Regions from separate parts of the Streptomyces sp. NPDC028907 genome, predicted to be linked through region 3. Evidence: riboswitches for the same ligand, from Rfam matches in the RefSeq annotation. Region 3 holds a riboswitch; each other region holds the start of a gene.
What was found. A riboswitch is a leader RNA that binds a small molecule or an ion and turns the genes downstream of it on or off. The one in region 3 is predicted to bind cyclic di-AMP.

Region 1 (5,034 bases), on a different contig from region 3:
ACGCGGCCTCCATGCTGGCCGTGCTGGGCCTGGGCGCCCAGGGCGGCGAGGAGATCGTCCTCGCCTCCGACGCCGAGGGTGCGGACGCCGCCCTCGACCGGCTGGCGAAGCTGGTCTCCGAGGGCCTCGAGGAGCTGCCCGAGACGGTCTGAAGGACCTGAGCGGGACTCCGTGGCAAACGGTGAAGCCGCGTCCGCCTTTTCGGCGGGCGCGGCTTCGCTGTTTCGGCGGGCGCGGCTTCGCTGTTTCGAGCAGAGCAGGCCGCGGCTTTTCCGGCGACGGGTGACCGAAATGGCTCACGGCACGCCTGAAAAGGGCAGCGGAAATACACCGCCGCCGAATATCTCCTCTTTGTATACGGCGCCCGTGTTAATGCCGCAGGCTCGGCATGTTTACGGGATGTTGCGAATTCCTCACACGCTCGGCGCGATCACCGGAGCCGAACCGCAGCCGGTGCGCGCCCATCGCGCGCTCGGCATGCAGGGCCGTGACGCCCCGGGCGCGCTCCCCGTCGCCGCGCGCCACCGCGTCCACGATCGCGCCGTGCTCGGTCCAGGACTCCACCGGGTCGACCGGCGCCTCCACGGCGTACATCCAGGCGATCTTGTGGCGCAGCTGGGTCAGCATCGAGGCCAGCGCGGGGCTTCCGGAGGCCTGGGCCAGCGTTTCGTGGAACCAGCCGCCGAGCGAGCGCAGGTCCTCGCTGTTGCCCCGCCTGGCCCGTTCCTGGCCCAGCCTGACCAGGCCACGCAGGACCTTCAGATGGGCCTCGGTGCGCCGCTGGGCGGCCCGGGCGGCGCCGAGCGGCTCCAGCAGCGTGCGCATCTCCAGCAGGTCGGCGGCCTCCTGCTCGGTCGGTTCGGCGACGCACGCGCCCGCGTGCCGCCGGGTCACCACGAAGCCCTCCGCCTCCAGGGTCCGCAGGGCCTCGCGCACGGGGACGCGGGAGACGCCATAGCGGCGGGCGAGGAGTTCCTCGGTGAGCCGGCCGCCGCGCTCGTAGACGCCGGCGACGATGTCGTCCCGGATCGCGGTGCATACCGAGTGCGCCGGAATACGCATGACCGACCTCCGCCTTAATCCCCGTGAAACGTCGACGAATGACGTGTGTTCAGTGACTCTATTGCAACCGGCCGGAATTTCCGACGGCGGGCCGGAATCCATGGATATTTTTTGGTCAGCCGATCGTCCGGGAAACGCCGAAAGCCCCGGCTCGGGAGCCGGGGCTTCGGGGAGGCTCAGCTGCGGGAAGCGGAGCTTCGGGTGGGGCGCGGGAGACGTCAGACGTTCACGCCGTGCGAGCGGAGGTAGGCGACGGGGTCGATGTCGGAGCCGTACTCGGCGGTCGTGCGGGCCTCGAAGTGCAGGTGCGGTCCGGTGACGTTGCCGGTGGCGCCGGACAGGCCGATCTGCTGGCCCGGCGTGACGGTCTGGCCGACGGAGACGCCTATGGACGACAGGTGGCCGTACTGGGTGTACGTACCGTCGTTCATCTTGATCACGATGTTGTTGCCGTAGGCCCCGCCCCAGCCGGCCTCCACGACGGTGCCGGAGCCGACCGCGTGGACGGAGGTGCCGCTGGCGGCGTGGAAGTCGACGCCGGTGTGGCTGCCGGACGACCAGACGGCGCCACCGGCCTTGTAACCCGTGGAGACGTACGAGCCGGAGATCGGGGCGACGTAGGACAGCAGGCGCTTGCGCTCGGCCTCTCGGGCGGCGCGCTCCTCGGCCTCGCGCTCCTGCTTGGCCTTCTCGGCCGCCTTCTTGCGCGCGGCCTCCTCGGCGGCCTGCTTGAGGGCCGCGGCCTCCTGGGCGGCCTGCTTCTGGGCGGCGGCCTGGGCATCGATCTGGTCGGCGAGCGTGTCGTCGACGGTGATGACGGGGATGAGGCCGGTCTGCTCGGCGGCGGGTTCGGCGGCGAGCGCCGGGGCGGCCAGGGTGCCTATGACGCCGGTGGCGGTGAGCGCGGCGACGCCCGCCGCGCGGGCGGTGGTGCGCTCGAACCGGCCGGGGCGACGGTGCTTCCCGGAGGCGCGGTTCTTCCCGGTGGCGCAGGTGAACGCCATGTAGTGGCTGATCCTTTCCTTCCCTCTCGCCTACCGGGTTAGCTGACGGGTTCGGAGCAGGAAGGTCTCCTACGGACCCCCTCGCGGCTGCGCGGGCGTCCGATTCACCCCAGGGACTGCGATGGGTCCCCGGCTCCCCTGGCTCGCGCCGTACGGGGACTCGGCGATGGCTGTCCGGTGCCGCGGGCGCGGCGCACTGCCTGACGGACAGCCCGGAAGACGCTAAGCGGGGCGACTTTCAATCCCCAAACGGATCGCGGCTTTTGTAGCGCATCCCACAGGTCAGACAGGCAACCTCTCCCCCAATTCGGGCATAAAGGGGCCCTGGTGACTTGGAAGTCACCAGGGCCCCTCACGCGCGCGTGCCGTCGCCCGGCGCGGCTGTCCGACCTCTGCTCGGTCCGCTACGGGACCTCCGAGGTCCTCTACTCGGCCGCCACGACGCTGACTTCGCCGATGCCGAGGGCCTCGACGGGCTCGCGGATCGCGGCCGCGTCGCCGACCAGGATCGTCACCAGCCGGTCCACCGGGAAGGCGCTCACGGCCGCGGCCGTGGCCTCGACGGTGCCGGTCGCGGCAAGCTGCTGGTACAGCTTCGCCTGGAAGTCGTCGGGCAGGTGCTGCTCGACCTGGTCGGCCAGCGTGTTCGCCACGGAGGCGGCCGTCTCGTACTTCAGCGGCGCCACCCCGACGAGGTTCTGCACGGCGAAGTCCCGCTCGGCGTCGGTGAGCCCCTCGGCGGCGACCCCGCGCAGGACCTTCCAGAGGTCGTCCAGCGCCGGACCGGTGTTCGGGGTGTCGACGGAGCCGCTGATGGCGAGCATCGCCGCGCCCGTGCCGTCCGGCGCGGAGCGCAGGACCTGGCCGAACGCACGCACACCGTAGGTGTAGCCCTTCTCCTCGCGCAGGACCTTGTCCAGGCGGGACGTGAGGGTGCCACCGAGGCAGTACGTGCCGAGCACCTGCGCGGGCCACACACGATCGTGCCGGTCCGGGCCGACACGGCCGATCAGCAGCTGCGTCTGCACGGCACCCGGGCGGTCCACGATGACGACGCGCCCTTTGTCGTCCGCGGTCACCGGCGGGACCGGGCGGGGCTGGGCCGGGGAGCCGGTCCAGGCGCCCAGGGTGTCGCCCAGCAGCACGTCGAGGTCGACACCGGTGAGGTCGCCGACGACCACGACGGTGGAGGTGGCGGGGCGTACGTGCCGCTCGTAGAAGGCGCGTACGGCCGCGGAGTCGATGCCGGCGACGGTGTCCTCGGTGCCCTGGCGCGGGCGGGACATGCGCGAGGTCGCCGGGAACAGCTGCTTGGAGAGCTCCTTCGCGGCGCGGCGCGAGGGGTTGGCCAGCTCGTGCGGGATCTCGTCGAGGCGGTTGCGCACCAGGCGCTCGACCTCGGCGTCGTCGAACGCGGGTGCCCTGAGCGCGTCGGCGAGCAGCCCCAGCGCCTTCGGCAGCCGGGAGACGGGCACCTCGAGGCTGACGCGGATGCCGGGGTGGTCGGCGTACGCGTCGAGCGTGGCGCCGCAGCGCTCAAGCTCGGCGGCGAACTCCTCGGCGGTGTGCTTGTCGGTGCCCTCGGAGAACGCGCGCGCCATGATCGTCGCAATGCCGTCCAGGCCCTTCGGTTCGGCGTCCAGGGGCGTGTCCAGGAGCACCTCGACGGCGATGACCTGCTGGCCGGGGCGGTGGCAGCGCAGGACCGTCAGGCCGTTGTCCAGCTCGCCGCGCTCGGGCGCCGGGAACGCCCAGGGCCGGGCCTGGCCGGCCTGGGGCTGCGGGTGGAACTCCATGCTGGCGAGCTCGGTCACTGCGCCGACTCCTCGTTCTCGTCGGTGGGGGCTTGCGCGTCCTCGGCCTCGTCGGCGACCGGCTCGTACACGAGCACCGCGCGGTTGTCGGGACGCAGCCGGGCCTTGGCGACCGCCTGGACCTCCTCGGCGGTGACGGCGAGGACGCGCTGTACGGCGGTGAAGGCGAGCAGCGGGTCGCCGAACAGGACGGCGTAGCGGCACAGTTCGTCGGCGCGGCCCGCGACGGTGCCGAGCCGGTCCAGCCACTCGCGCTCCAGCTGGGCCTGCGCGCGCTCCATCTCCTCGGCGGTGGGGCCGTCCGCCGCGAACCGGGCGAGCTCCTCGTCGACGGCCGCCTCGATGACGGGCACCTCGACATCGCCGGAGGTCTTCACGTCCAGCCAGCCCAAGGAGGGCGCGCCGGCCAGCCGCAGCAGGCCGAAGCCGGCCGCCACGGCCGTACGGTCGCGGCGGACCAGTCGGTTGTAGAGGCGGGAGGATTCGCCGCCGCCGAGGACCGTCAGCGCCAGGTCGACCGCGTCGCACTCGCGCGTGCCGTCCTGCGGGAGCCGGTAGGCGGCCATCATCGCGCGCGCGGGAACGTTCTCCTCCACGACTTCGCGCAGCTGCTCGCCGATGATGTCCGGCAGCGATCCGTCGCGCGGCTCGGGCTTGCCGTCGTGTCCCGGGATGGAGCCGAAGTACTTCTCGACCCAGGCGAGCGTCTGCTCCGGGTCGATGTCGCCGACGATCGACAGCACGGCGTTGTTGGGCGCGTAGTAGGTGCGGAAGAACGCGCGGGCGTCCTCCAGGCTGGCCGCGTCCAGGTCGGCCATCGAGCCGATCGGCGTGTGGTGGTAGGGGTGGCCGTCGGGGTACGACAGGGCCGTCAGCTTCTCGAACGCCGTGCCGTAGGGGACGTTGTCGTAGCGCTGGCGGCGCTCGTTCTTGACGACGTCGCGCTGGTTCTCCAGGCCCTCCTCGTCGAGGGCCACCAGGAGGCTGCCCATGCGGTCGGCCTCCAGCCACAGCGCGAGCTCCAGCTGGTGGGCGGGCATGGTCTCGAAGTAATTGGTGCGCTCGAAGCTGGTGGTGCCGTTCGGCGAGCCGCCCGCGCCCTGGACGAGCTCGAAGTGGCCCGTGCCCTTCACACTGTTCGATCCCTGGAACAT
Region 2 (5,034 bases), on a different contig from region 3:
CCCCTACTCGAAGCTGCTGGAGGAGCGGATCGTCTTCCTCGGCACACCGATCGACGACATCTCGGCGAACGACGTGATGGCCCAGTTCATGTACCTGGAGCACCGGGACCCCGACCGGGGCATCTCGCTCTACGTCAATTCGCCGGGCGGATCCTTCAGTGCCATGACGGCGATCTACGACACCATGCAGTACGTCACCTGCGACGTGGAGACGATCTGCCTGGGCCAGGCCGGCTCGGCCGCCGCGGTGCTGTTGTCCTCGGGCACACCGGGCAAGCGATTCGCGCTGCCGGGGGCCCGGGTGGTGATCCATCAGCCTGGACTGCCCGAGCCGGTCGAGGGCCAGGCCAGCGATCTGGCCATCCAGGCCGACGAACTGACGCGCATTCGGACCCGTCTGGAGGAGATGCTCGCGCTGCACACCGGACGCAGCCGCGAGCAGGTGAGCGAGGACATCGAGCGGGACAAGATCCTCAACGCGCAGGAGGCGCTGGAGTACGGGCTGGTGGACGCGATCATCCCCAGCCGCAGGGCCACCCTCGCGCCGCCCACGGGGCGGTGATCGGCCGGTGCTTCCACCCGAGCTGCCACCGCTGCCCGCGCTGACCCGCGCGGAGGGCGAGTTGATCGACCGTTACCTCGATGTCGTGGACCTGCTCGGCCGGATCAACCCGGGCCGGCACGGCGACACCTACAGCGGACTGCGCGCCGCCCAGGCGCTGGTGAGCAGGGCGACCGAGCTCCGAGACGCGCTGGCGCTGATGCATCGGCGGGGCGAGACGGAGCTGCACGCTCCCACGCTGGCGCGTGCGTTGCGCGTGCTGGACGGAGAGCGCCGCACGGCTCGTGTCAGGGTGCCGCCGCGCTCCGACAGTTGACGACGTGTACAGACTCGTTCCGGACGTCTCGGCCCACTGACGAGGCGTCCGGAAGGGAGCTGAAACGCGCCAAACGACGTACCCCCTTTCGGCGTATCCACGTGTCCATTTGCGCGCCCGCCAAGGTTGCACAACGGGCATGACCGCGAGGCGGAGTCCGACGTTCCGTCCCTGGTCCGGGGCTCGTTGGGCACCTGGACACCTCCTCGAACACGGGGGTGTCCACCCGAACGGGTGAGTGGTGAGTAACGCCACAAATCCCCGGTTCCGTTGGGATTTTCATTCAACCGTGCGTCAAGATCCCTGTCTGACGACAAGCCCCCGCCGCAGCGGCGGGGCGGTCCGGGCGGACGCCGAGTCCTGCCGCCGCCCGGATGACCGGTCGACAGGAGTGGATCGGCAGGAGTGGAGGACCCGAGCAAGACGGGTCGCCGGAGCGGACGTTCGTTCGATCCGAGCAGCCCTTGGGGTGAAGCCGCGGCAACGCGGCCGGGCAACTTCGCCAGCCCGAATCCGACAGGTCATCCTTCACAGGCGGCTGACGAAGGGTTGCGCATGACTGCGCTCAATCGTGTCCCGTCGCTCATGGCCCGGGCCGGAACGGCCTCGGCTCTCACCATCGCCGCAGTGGGCGGCTCGATAGTGGCACCCGGCTTCGCCCCCGAGGCCGAAGCGGCCACGCCGGCGACGAAGGCACTCCAGGTCGCGGCCTCCAAGAAGGGCTCCCCGTACAAGTGGGGCGCCACCGGGCCGAACCGATTCGACTGCTCCGGGCTGACGCTGTACTCGTTCAAGAAGGCGGGCAAGAAACTGCCCCGTACGGCGGCCCAGCAGTACAACAAGACCCGCCACATCTCCGCCAAGAACCGCAAGGCCGGAGACCTGGTGTTCTTCCACTCGGGGTCGTACGTCTACCACGTCGGCATCTATGCCGGGAAGGGAAGGATCTGGCACTCCCCGAAGAGCGGGGACGTGGTGAAGCTGCAGAAGATCTGGACCAGGAGCGTCTGGTACGGCCGGGTCAAGTGACCTTCCCGGAGGCGGTGACGGCGACCTGATACGCCGTCACCGCCCTCGGGGCCACCTCAGAGGGCCAGCAGCGGCCCGGCGAGCAGTGCCCCGCCGAAGACCGTCAGCGCGGCGCCGGTGACGGTCGTGACGGCCCGGGCGGCCCGCGGGCGGCGCAGCCATCTGCCGAGCCGGTCCACGAGCAGCGCGACCACCTGGAACCAGACCAGGGCGATCGCGAGCACGATGAGCGCGAGCAGCAGGGTCCGGGGCAGTGCCGGAGCGCCCGCGGGCACGAACTGGGGCAGCACGCTGAGGAAGGTCAGGGAGGCCTTCGGATTCAGGGCGTTGGTCACGAAGCCCTGCCGCAGGGGTCGCGCGGTGGAGTCCTGGCGCTCCTCCATGACTTCGGCGCGCCGTTGCCTCAGCGTCTGGACGCCGAGATACAACACATAGACACCGCCGACCACCTGAAGCGCACGGAACAGCGCAGGCATGGCGGCCAGCACCGCGGCGACCCCCACCACCGCCAGCGTCACATGCACCAGCAGCCCGGCCCCGATCCCGAGCGCGCAGGCGATGCCGGCCCGGCGGGAGACGAGGGCGTTGCGAACGACGACGGTGAAGTCGGCCCCGGGCATGGCGACCAGGCCGGCGGAGACCCCGGTGAAGGCGATGAGCTGAGCATCCATGCGCCCAGCGTGCCTGGCAGGAGCCTTCAACAGGTATTTCGAATATCCTAGGGAACCCTAAAACACTACTTAACCCCAGGGGCTGTCATGTACGACCCGACCCGTCTCGCCGCGCTGGTGGCGGTCGCCGAGGCGGGTTCGATCACCCGGGCCGCCGAGCGGCTCGGCTACACCACGCCCGCGCTCTCGCAGCAGCTGGCCAAGCTGGAGCGCGAGGCGGGCACCGCTCTTCTGGTACGGCATCACCGCGGGGCACGGCTGACGGGTGCGGGCGAACTGCTGGTGACCCGTGCGCGGCGGGTGCTCGACGAGCTGGAGCGGGCGCGGCACGAACTGGCCCGGCTGACCGGCCTGACCGGTGGCACGCTCCGGCTGGGCACCTTCCAGACCGCGGGCATCCATCTGCTGCCACCGGCTCTCAGCGCGTTTCGCCGGGCCCATCCGGACGTGGAGCTGACGGTCGCCGACTACGAACCGTCGGCCGGTGTCGCGGCGGTGGCGGCGGGCGAGGTCGACCTGGCGCTGACGCACGCCTACGAGCCGGGTGAGCCGACCCCGCTGCCCGCCTCGGTCGGCGTCGAGCCGATCCTCGTGGAGGAACTGGTCCTGGTGTCAGCCCCGGGCCACGCCCTCACCACCGGCGCCACACGGCTACCGCTGACCGACCTCGCCGGCCAGCCCATGATCAGCATGGCCCCGGACGCTCCGGCCCGCCGGGGTGTCGAGGCTGCCCTGACCAGAGCGGGGGCCACGCCTTCGGTTCTCGTCCCGACGCCGGGATACCTACTGGTGTGCGCGCTGGCCAGCGCGGGGCTCGGGGTGGCGGTCGTACCGGAGATGGTGGCGCGGACGTCGGCCACTCCGGTGGGCGTGCGCGCGCTGGAAGGGGGGCAGTTGCGCCGTACGATCTCGGTCGCGTATCGCGGAGAGGAGACGGCACCCGCGGCCGACGCTTTCCGCGCGGTGTTGCGGGGCACTTTCAACCGAGCCCAGCAGTCCCCACCCTAGGCCGCGGGGCTGTATCGATATGCGGCTCCGCCGCGTGGGCGCGACCAGCCGCAGCGGACCCGCAGACAACACACAACCCATCACGGCTCAGGCGCCGCAGGCACCGGCACAGCCCACGGCAGTTCGATGGAAACCGTCTTCCCACCCTCCCGCGTCGGCCGCACTCTGAGCTTGCCGCCGCACTCAGCGGTCAGCCAGCGGATGATGACCATCCCGCGGCCGTTGTCCTGCTGGACAGCGGCCGGCAGCCGCTTGGGGAAGCGGGGGTGGCTGTCGGTGACGCCGATGCGCAGGTGTTCGTCACGGTCGAGCGCGAGGTCCACCGTGAAGGTGGGTGACTGGCCGAGGGTGTGCTGTACGGCGTTGGTGGTGAGTTCGGAGACGATCAGACGGATGGTGTCGGCCACCTCCGTGTCCGGTGGCAGTCCCCACTCGGCGAGAGTGGTGACCACATAGGTCCGGGCCGCGGAGACCGAGGCAGGATCGCTCGGCAGAGTGACGGATGCTTCCAGATGATCTGCCATGGCGACGTCGTCCCTTTCCCACGGGACCGCAGTCCGACACGGAGCGGAGGGTTCGAGTACGGTCCCGGACTGGTGCTTCGTCGCCAGAGTGCCATTACCGCGCCCGTCAGGAGTGGCGATCCACCAAGATGTGCATATATCTGTCGCTCGAAGCGGTGAACTCTGCGACGGCAGAGCGTATTTGGGCGGCTCGGTTGGAGTAAGGAGTTGCCCATGCAGCACGGTCCCGCGGTGCGCCGCCGAAAACTGGGCGCGGAACTGCGTGCGTTGCGTACCGGGGCGGGGCTCACCAGTGGTGAGGCGGCCCGGCTGGTGGGCTGGCACCAGTCCAAGGTGAGCCGGATCGAGACCGGCGCCAGCGGGGTGAAACCGGCCGATGTGCGGTTACTGCTCGACGCCTACGGCGTACAGGACGCCCGGCTACGGGAGTTGCTGCTGGTGCTGGCCGGCTCCGACGAGGGTGGCGGCCGTCATCACTGGTGGCACGCGTACCGCGGAGTGCTGCCGCCGACCTACCGCGACTTCATCAGCCTGGAGTCCCAGGCGAGCGCGATGCGCACGCTGGAGACCTCCGTGGTGCCCGGGCTGTTGCAGACGCCGGAGTACGCGCGGGCGGTGACCCGGGCCGCGGTGTGCGGACTCGCCGACCAGACCCCCGACGCCGACGAACGTCTGGAGGCGCTGGTCGCGGTCCGTCTGGCCAGGCAGGACGTGCTGCGCGCGGATCCGCCGCTGGAGCTGAGCGCGGTGCTCGACGAGGCGGTGTTGCGCCGGGAGATCGGCGGGCCGGAGGTCATGGCGCGGCAGTTGAGGCGGCTGATGGAGGCGGCGCGACTGCCCCAAGTCCGGTTGCAGGTACTGCCGTTCGCGGCCGGTGAGCATGTCGGCATCACCGGGCCTTTCGTTATCTTCTCATTTTCGCGC
Region 3 (5,034 bases):
GCTGTTCTCCTTCGCCTGGGGTGCCTGCGCGGCGGCGCTGATAGCGATCGTCGCCAACAGCTTCGCCACGAGATGGATAGCCACCGCGACCGCCGATCCGTCGCACGCGGACACCCTGGGCGCCACCGTCATAGCGCCCGTCGTGGAGGAGATGGCGAAGGCCGCGGCCGTACTGCTCGTGTTCCTCTTCCGGCGGCGGGACTTCACCGGGATCGTCGACGGGGTGGTGATAGCCGGGGTCACCGCCACCGGGTTCGCCTTCACCGAGAACATCCTCTACCTCGGTACCGCCTTCGGCACCGACCAGCTCTCCGGCGACAGCGGCATCGCCTCCGTGACCGCGGCGACCTTCTTCGTCCGCGTCATCATGTCGCCCTTCGCGCACCCGCTGTTCACCGTCCTGACCGGCATCGGCTTCGGCATCGCCGCGCTGTCGGGCGAGCGGCAGCATGTGCGGCGCGTTCTCCTCCCCCTCACCGGTCTGTTGCTGGCCATGGGCATGCACGCCCTGTGGAACGGCTCGTCGACCTTCGGCGAGTTCGGGTTCTTCGCGGTGTACGCGGCCTTCATGGTGCCCGCGTTCGGGTTGCTGACGTGGCTGGTGATCTGGACGCGGCAGCGGGAGCTGCGGACCGTGCGGGAGGAGTTGCCCGCGTACGTCGTCGCCGGGTGGCTGGCGCCGGGGGAGCCGTTCGCGCTCGGTTCGATGCGGGCTCGGCGGGTGGCTCGGCGGTATGCGCGGCGGCTCGGGGGGCGGGGGGCCGCGCGGGCTGTGGCGGAGTACGAGGGGTATGCGACGTCGTTGGCGTTTCTGCGGCGCCGAGGGCGACGGGGACGGGGCGGGGGTGACTTCGTGATGCGTGAGCGGGAGTTGTTGCAGGAGTTGTGGCTGCGGCGCGGGGTTGCTCGGGCGGCGTTGGAGCGGGCCGCGCTGGAGGGGATGGCTGTGCAGGTGTGGGCTGCGTATGGCTATGCGGGGGTGGGGTACCGGCAGGGGTACGGGGTGGAGCCGTACCCCGTCTACAACCCGTATCGGACGTGAAAAGCCGCCACGCCCCTCAGACCGGCGCTTGCGCAAGGGCTACCAGCGAACGGAGCGCCCGGTGCTCCGGGAACCGGCAGCCCTGACGTCGGGGGGTTGTCGCCAGGACCGCCGGAGATCAGCACCGCCGGAGATCAGCACCGCCGGGAGCAGAAACGGCCGGGTTCAGGAATCGCCGGGTACAGGGCTCGCCGGGTTCAGGAGGGCGTGCCTCGCCCGGACACCTCGCCCGGACACCTCGCCCGGACACCTCGCCCCGATGCCTCGCGGATGCCCCGCCAAGAGGTCCCTCGGATACCTCAGGGAGTGAGTCCCTTGCCGCGCAGCCACGCCATCGGGTCGATGCCGTTCGCGCTGCCGTCGGGGTGGACCTCGAGGTGCAGGTGGGCGCCGGTCACGTTGCCCGTGGCGCCCACGCGGCCGATGACGTCGCCCGTGTTGACCTTCTGGCCCACGCTCACGCTGATCGAGGACTGGTGGGCGAACCAGATCTCGGTGCCGTCGTCGAGGGTGAGCTCCGTCTTGTAGCCGTACGACCCGTCCCAGCCGGCGAACGTGATCGTGCCGCTGTGCACGGCCTTGATCAGCGTGCCGGTGGGAGCGGCGAAGTCGAGGCCCGTGTGGTAGCCGGAGGACCAGTAGGCGCCGGCCTGACCGAAGGTCGAGGTGATGGTGTACGAGGAGGTCGGCAGCGTGTACTGCTTGGCCAGCTCGGCGAGGCGCTCGGCCTCGGCCTTCTTGCGGGCCTCCTCCTCGGCCTTGGCCTTGGCGGCGGCGGCCTTGGCCTCGGCCTCCTTCTCCGCCTTGGCGGCCGCGGCGGCGGCCTCCTTCTCGGCGGCGGCGACGGCGGCCGCGGCGGCCTTGCTCTCGATCTGGTCCTGCTGCTGCTCGGCCTGCGCCATGATCCGGCTGCGCAGTGCCTCGCCGGCGTCGGTGGCGTCCTGCGTGGTCTCCTCGGTCGCCGCGCCCATGGTGCTGAGGGCGGTGCCGGTGTCCTCGGCGGCTGCGGCGTCGTCGTCGGAGATCAGGGGCAGGTCAGGGATGGTGATGGCGACCGGCGGCTTGCCGCTGTTGGCGCTGGCCATGCCGCCCGCGCCGACGGCGGCTATGACACCGACGCCGAGCACCGTGGAGCTGCGCGCGAGTCCCCCGCCGCGCTGCTTGGAGACGCGATGCCTGCCGCGTACCGGACGAATGGACTCCGCGGTGGGGTTCCACTCCTCGAACGGGCCCTCGTCGGTGCGATGGCGGTCGTAGCCGAAGGTCTCGGTGGTGCGCTGGCTCGGCACGAACGGGGCTTGCGGGGCAGGGCGGTTGGACGCCACGTGGGCGTGCTCCTTTCCTTCCTTCTCGCCTACCGGGTTAGCTGACGGGTTCGGAGCAGGAAGGTCTCCTACGCGCGTATACCGGCCGTGACTTCCCGGCGGTATCCGTGCGATTCACCCCAAGGTGGTGGTTCCCCGGTTCCCTTGCGGGATTCGGCGCGTGCGCACGGAGCCGCCTCTTGTGACGGCTGGGACGACCGCGCTGCGTTATCGAACGTTAATAGACGCGGGGTACGGATTCCAAGCTGTTCCGCTTGATCATTAACGATTTTCGCCTGGACTTACGGGTCATGAGCGGCCTAATTCGGGCGAGTTGGCCAGCGCTCAGGAGTCACACAGGTATTGACGGTATGTCAGTTGTTATGCGGAGGGGGGTCACTCGATCACGGTTGGTGACAACGATCACGGATCGGCTCCACAAGATCTCCATCAGGGGCCGGGAGCGGCATGCCTCAGGGACGGCGTACGGCGATGAGGGCCATGTCGTCCGCCATCCCGCCCCCGGAGTGCCGGCGCACCTCCGCGGCGAGCGTGCCGAGCAGTGCGGTCGGCTCGCGCCGGGCGTTGGCCCGCCCCGCGAGTCCCGTCTCGGGGTCGTAGAACCGGTCTCTCTCGTCCCGCGCCTCGGACAGGCCGTCGGTGTACATGAGCAGCGTCGCTCCGCTCGGGAAGTCGGCCTCCTGGGCCCGGTCCGGCCAGGCCCCCAGCTCCCGCATGCCGAGCGGCAGGGCGGGCTCGGGGGCGGGCAGCGCGCACACGGTGCCGTCGGCGTGCAGCAGCAGCGGCGGGGGGTGCCCGCGGTTGACCAGCCGTACGATCCCGTCGCCGTGCGGGAGTTCGGCGAGGACGGCGGTGGTGAACCCCTCGGCGGACTCCACCCCCTCGGGCCGCGTGCGCTCCCGCGCCAGCGCCCGCTCCAGGCGCTGCGCCACCGCCTCCAGCGTGGTCTCCTGCTCGGCGGCCTCCCGGAAGGCCCCGATGACCACGGCGACGATCCCGACCGCCCCCATCCCCTTGCCGCGCACGTCCCCCACGACGAGCCGCACACCGTGCGGGCTGTCCTGCACCGCGTACAGGTCACCGCCGATGAAGGCGCCCTCCTGCGCCGCCTCGTACCGTGCCGCGATCTGGAACCCGCCGATCCGCTCGGCGGGTTCGGGCAGTACGGCGCGCTGGGCGGCCTCGGCGATGGCGCGGGCGGAGGCGAGGCGGGCGTCGCTGCGGCGGACGAGGAGGTTGATGAGGACGGCGAGGACGGAGACGGTGACCACGGTGACCAGCTCGGTGATCACCCCGGTCCGGGAGAGGCCGCCCAGACCGGCGTGGAGCACGAGCAGCGCGGCGAGCGCGGCGACGCCGGTGAGCACCGTGCCACGCTGCGAGTACAGCGGGGCGGCGACCAGGGGCGCGGCGGTGAAGAAGGGGGCCCCGGTGAAATCCGTGGGCGTGACGTAGTCGTACCCGCATCCGGCGGCGATCAGCAGGGCGGGCAGCAGCCGGACGAACCGGCGTGCGTACGAGATCCGCCGTTCCTCCACCTCACCAGGGTTGCCGACGGCGGGGCGGGGAGCGAGTGGTGGGAGCCGACCGGACCAGCGGGGACCGGACCAGCGGGGCGGCCGGGCAGAGAGTCTCGCTGGAAAGCCGTGGAAAACACTCAGGGCCGGAACTTTTCAGTTCCGGCCCTGAGTCTTCAGTAGCGGGGACAGGATTTGAACCTGCGACCTCTGGGTTATGAGCCCAGCGAGCTACCGAGCTGCTCCACCCCGCGGCGATGACTCAATAGTACGCCATCCGCGGGACGGAAAGCACACGCGTTTCCCGGGGCCGCCGCGAGCGGCGCTTTTCGGGGCGTGTTCAGGGCCCGGTGTCACGGCAGAAGATGGCTGTTCGGGGCCTTGGCCCGGTCCTCGTACTCGGGCAGGACCACCACGTCCACCCCTTCCCCGGCCAGCAGCCCGCTCCCGTCGGCGCCCGCCACGAACGTGTCCGGCTCCCGCCAGGCCGTCACCACCCGGCGTGCCCCCGCGCCGAGGATCAGGCGCGCGCACGGCACCGGACGGGACGCGCGGCGCGTGCACGGCTCCAGGCTCGAGTAGACCGTGGCGGACGTCACACGGGGGTCTCCGGGCGCGATCTTCGCCAGCGCCGCCTCCTCCGCGTGCACCACGGGATCGCCGCCCTCTCGGGAGTGGCCCCGCGCCAGCTCGGTCCCGTCGGCCGCCACCACGACCGCCCCGACGCTGAAGGCCGTCCCCGACGGCGGGCACTCGGCCGCCAGCTCGCACGCCAGCGCCAGCCATTTCCGGTCCGCGGCGGAGGGCAGCACGCCGGCGCCGGGCGCGGTGGGCTCGTAGCGCATCAGTACGACGTCCTCGATCCGCCGCGTCTCCAGCAGGCGCAGCCGTCCGCCCTGGTACTCGCCCGGACCGAACAGCCGCGGCGCCTTCGGATCCCCCACGAACAGCGGCGCCAGCACCAGCTGCACCTCGTCGGCGAGGCCCTGCTGGAGCAGCTGCGTGTGGATCGTGCCGCCGCCCTCCACCATCAGCCGCTCGACCCCGCGCTCCTCGCGCAGATGGCGCAGCAGGCCCCGCCAGTCCAGATCGGCGCCCAGCGCGACCACGTCCGCGGCGACCGGCTCCCGGCGCAGCCGCTCCGCGCCCT

Region 1: another riboswitch for cyclic di-AMP. It lies ahead of ACZ4UU_RS38640 (M23 family metallopeptidase); the one in region 3 lies ahead of ACZ4UU_RS42230 (M23 family metallopeptidase).
Region 2: another riboswitch for cyclic di-AMP. It lies ahead of ACZ4UU_RS34975 (C40 family peptidase); the one in region 3 lies ahead of ACZ4UU_RS42230 (M23 family metallopeptidase).

The regions. Positions count from the first base shown of each region.
Region 1 covers NZ_JBVHVE010000018.1:40,861-45,894, forward strand. The annotation lists gene ACZ4UU_RS38630 (HPr family phosphocarrier protein) at 1-152, shown strand, start outside; gene ACZ4UU_RS38635 (GntR family transcriptional regulator) at 370-1,062, opposite strand; gene ACZ4UU_RS38640 (M23 family metallopeptidase) at 1,281-2,066, opposite strand; cyclic di-AMP (ydaO/yuaA leader) riboswitch at 2,079-2,242, opposite strand; gene ACZ4UU_RS38645 (M16 family metallopeptidase) at 2,492-3,880, opposite strand; gene ACZ4UU_RS38650 (M16 family metallopeptidase) at 3,877-5,034, opposite strand, start outside.
Region 2 covers NZ_JBVHVE010000014.1:117,399-122,432, forward strand. The annotation lists gene ACZ4UU_RS34965 (ATP-dependent Clp protease proteolytic subunit) at 1-562, shown strand, start outside; gene ACZ4UU_RS34970 (hypothetical protein) at 570-878, shown strand; cyclic di-AMP (ydaO/yuaA leader) riboswitch at 1,298-1,430, shown strand; gene ACZ4UU_RS34975 (C40 family peptidase) at 1,434-1,907, shown strand; gene ACZ4UU_RS34980 (LysE family translocator) at 1,964-2,578, opposite strand; gene ACZ4UU_RS34985 (LysR family transcriptional regulator) at 2,666-3,586, shown strand; gene ACZ4UU_RS34990 (ATP-binding protein) at 3,667-4,110, opposite strand; gene ACZ4UU_RS34995 (helix-turn-helix domain-containing protein) at 4,324-5,034, shown strand, end outside.
Region 3 covers NZ_JBVHVE010000023.1:90,197-95,230, reverse strand. The annotation lists gene ACZ4UU_RS42235 (PrsW family intramembrane metalloprotease) at 1-1,042, shown strand, start outside; gene ACZ4UU_RS42230 (M23 family metallopeptidase) at 1,342-2,367, opposite strand; cyclic di-AMP (ydaO/yuaA leader) riboswitch at 2,379-2,536, opposite strand; gene ACZ4UU_RS42225 (PP2C family protein-serine/threonine phosphatase) at 2,820-3,905, opposite strand; tRNA gene ACZ4UU_RS42220 (tRNA-Met) at 4,065-4,138, opposite strand; gene ACZ4UU_RS42215 (dihydrofolate reductase family protein) at 4,238-5,034, opposite strand, start outside.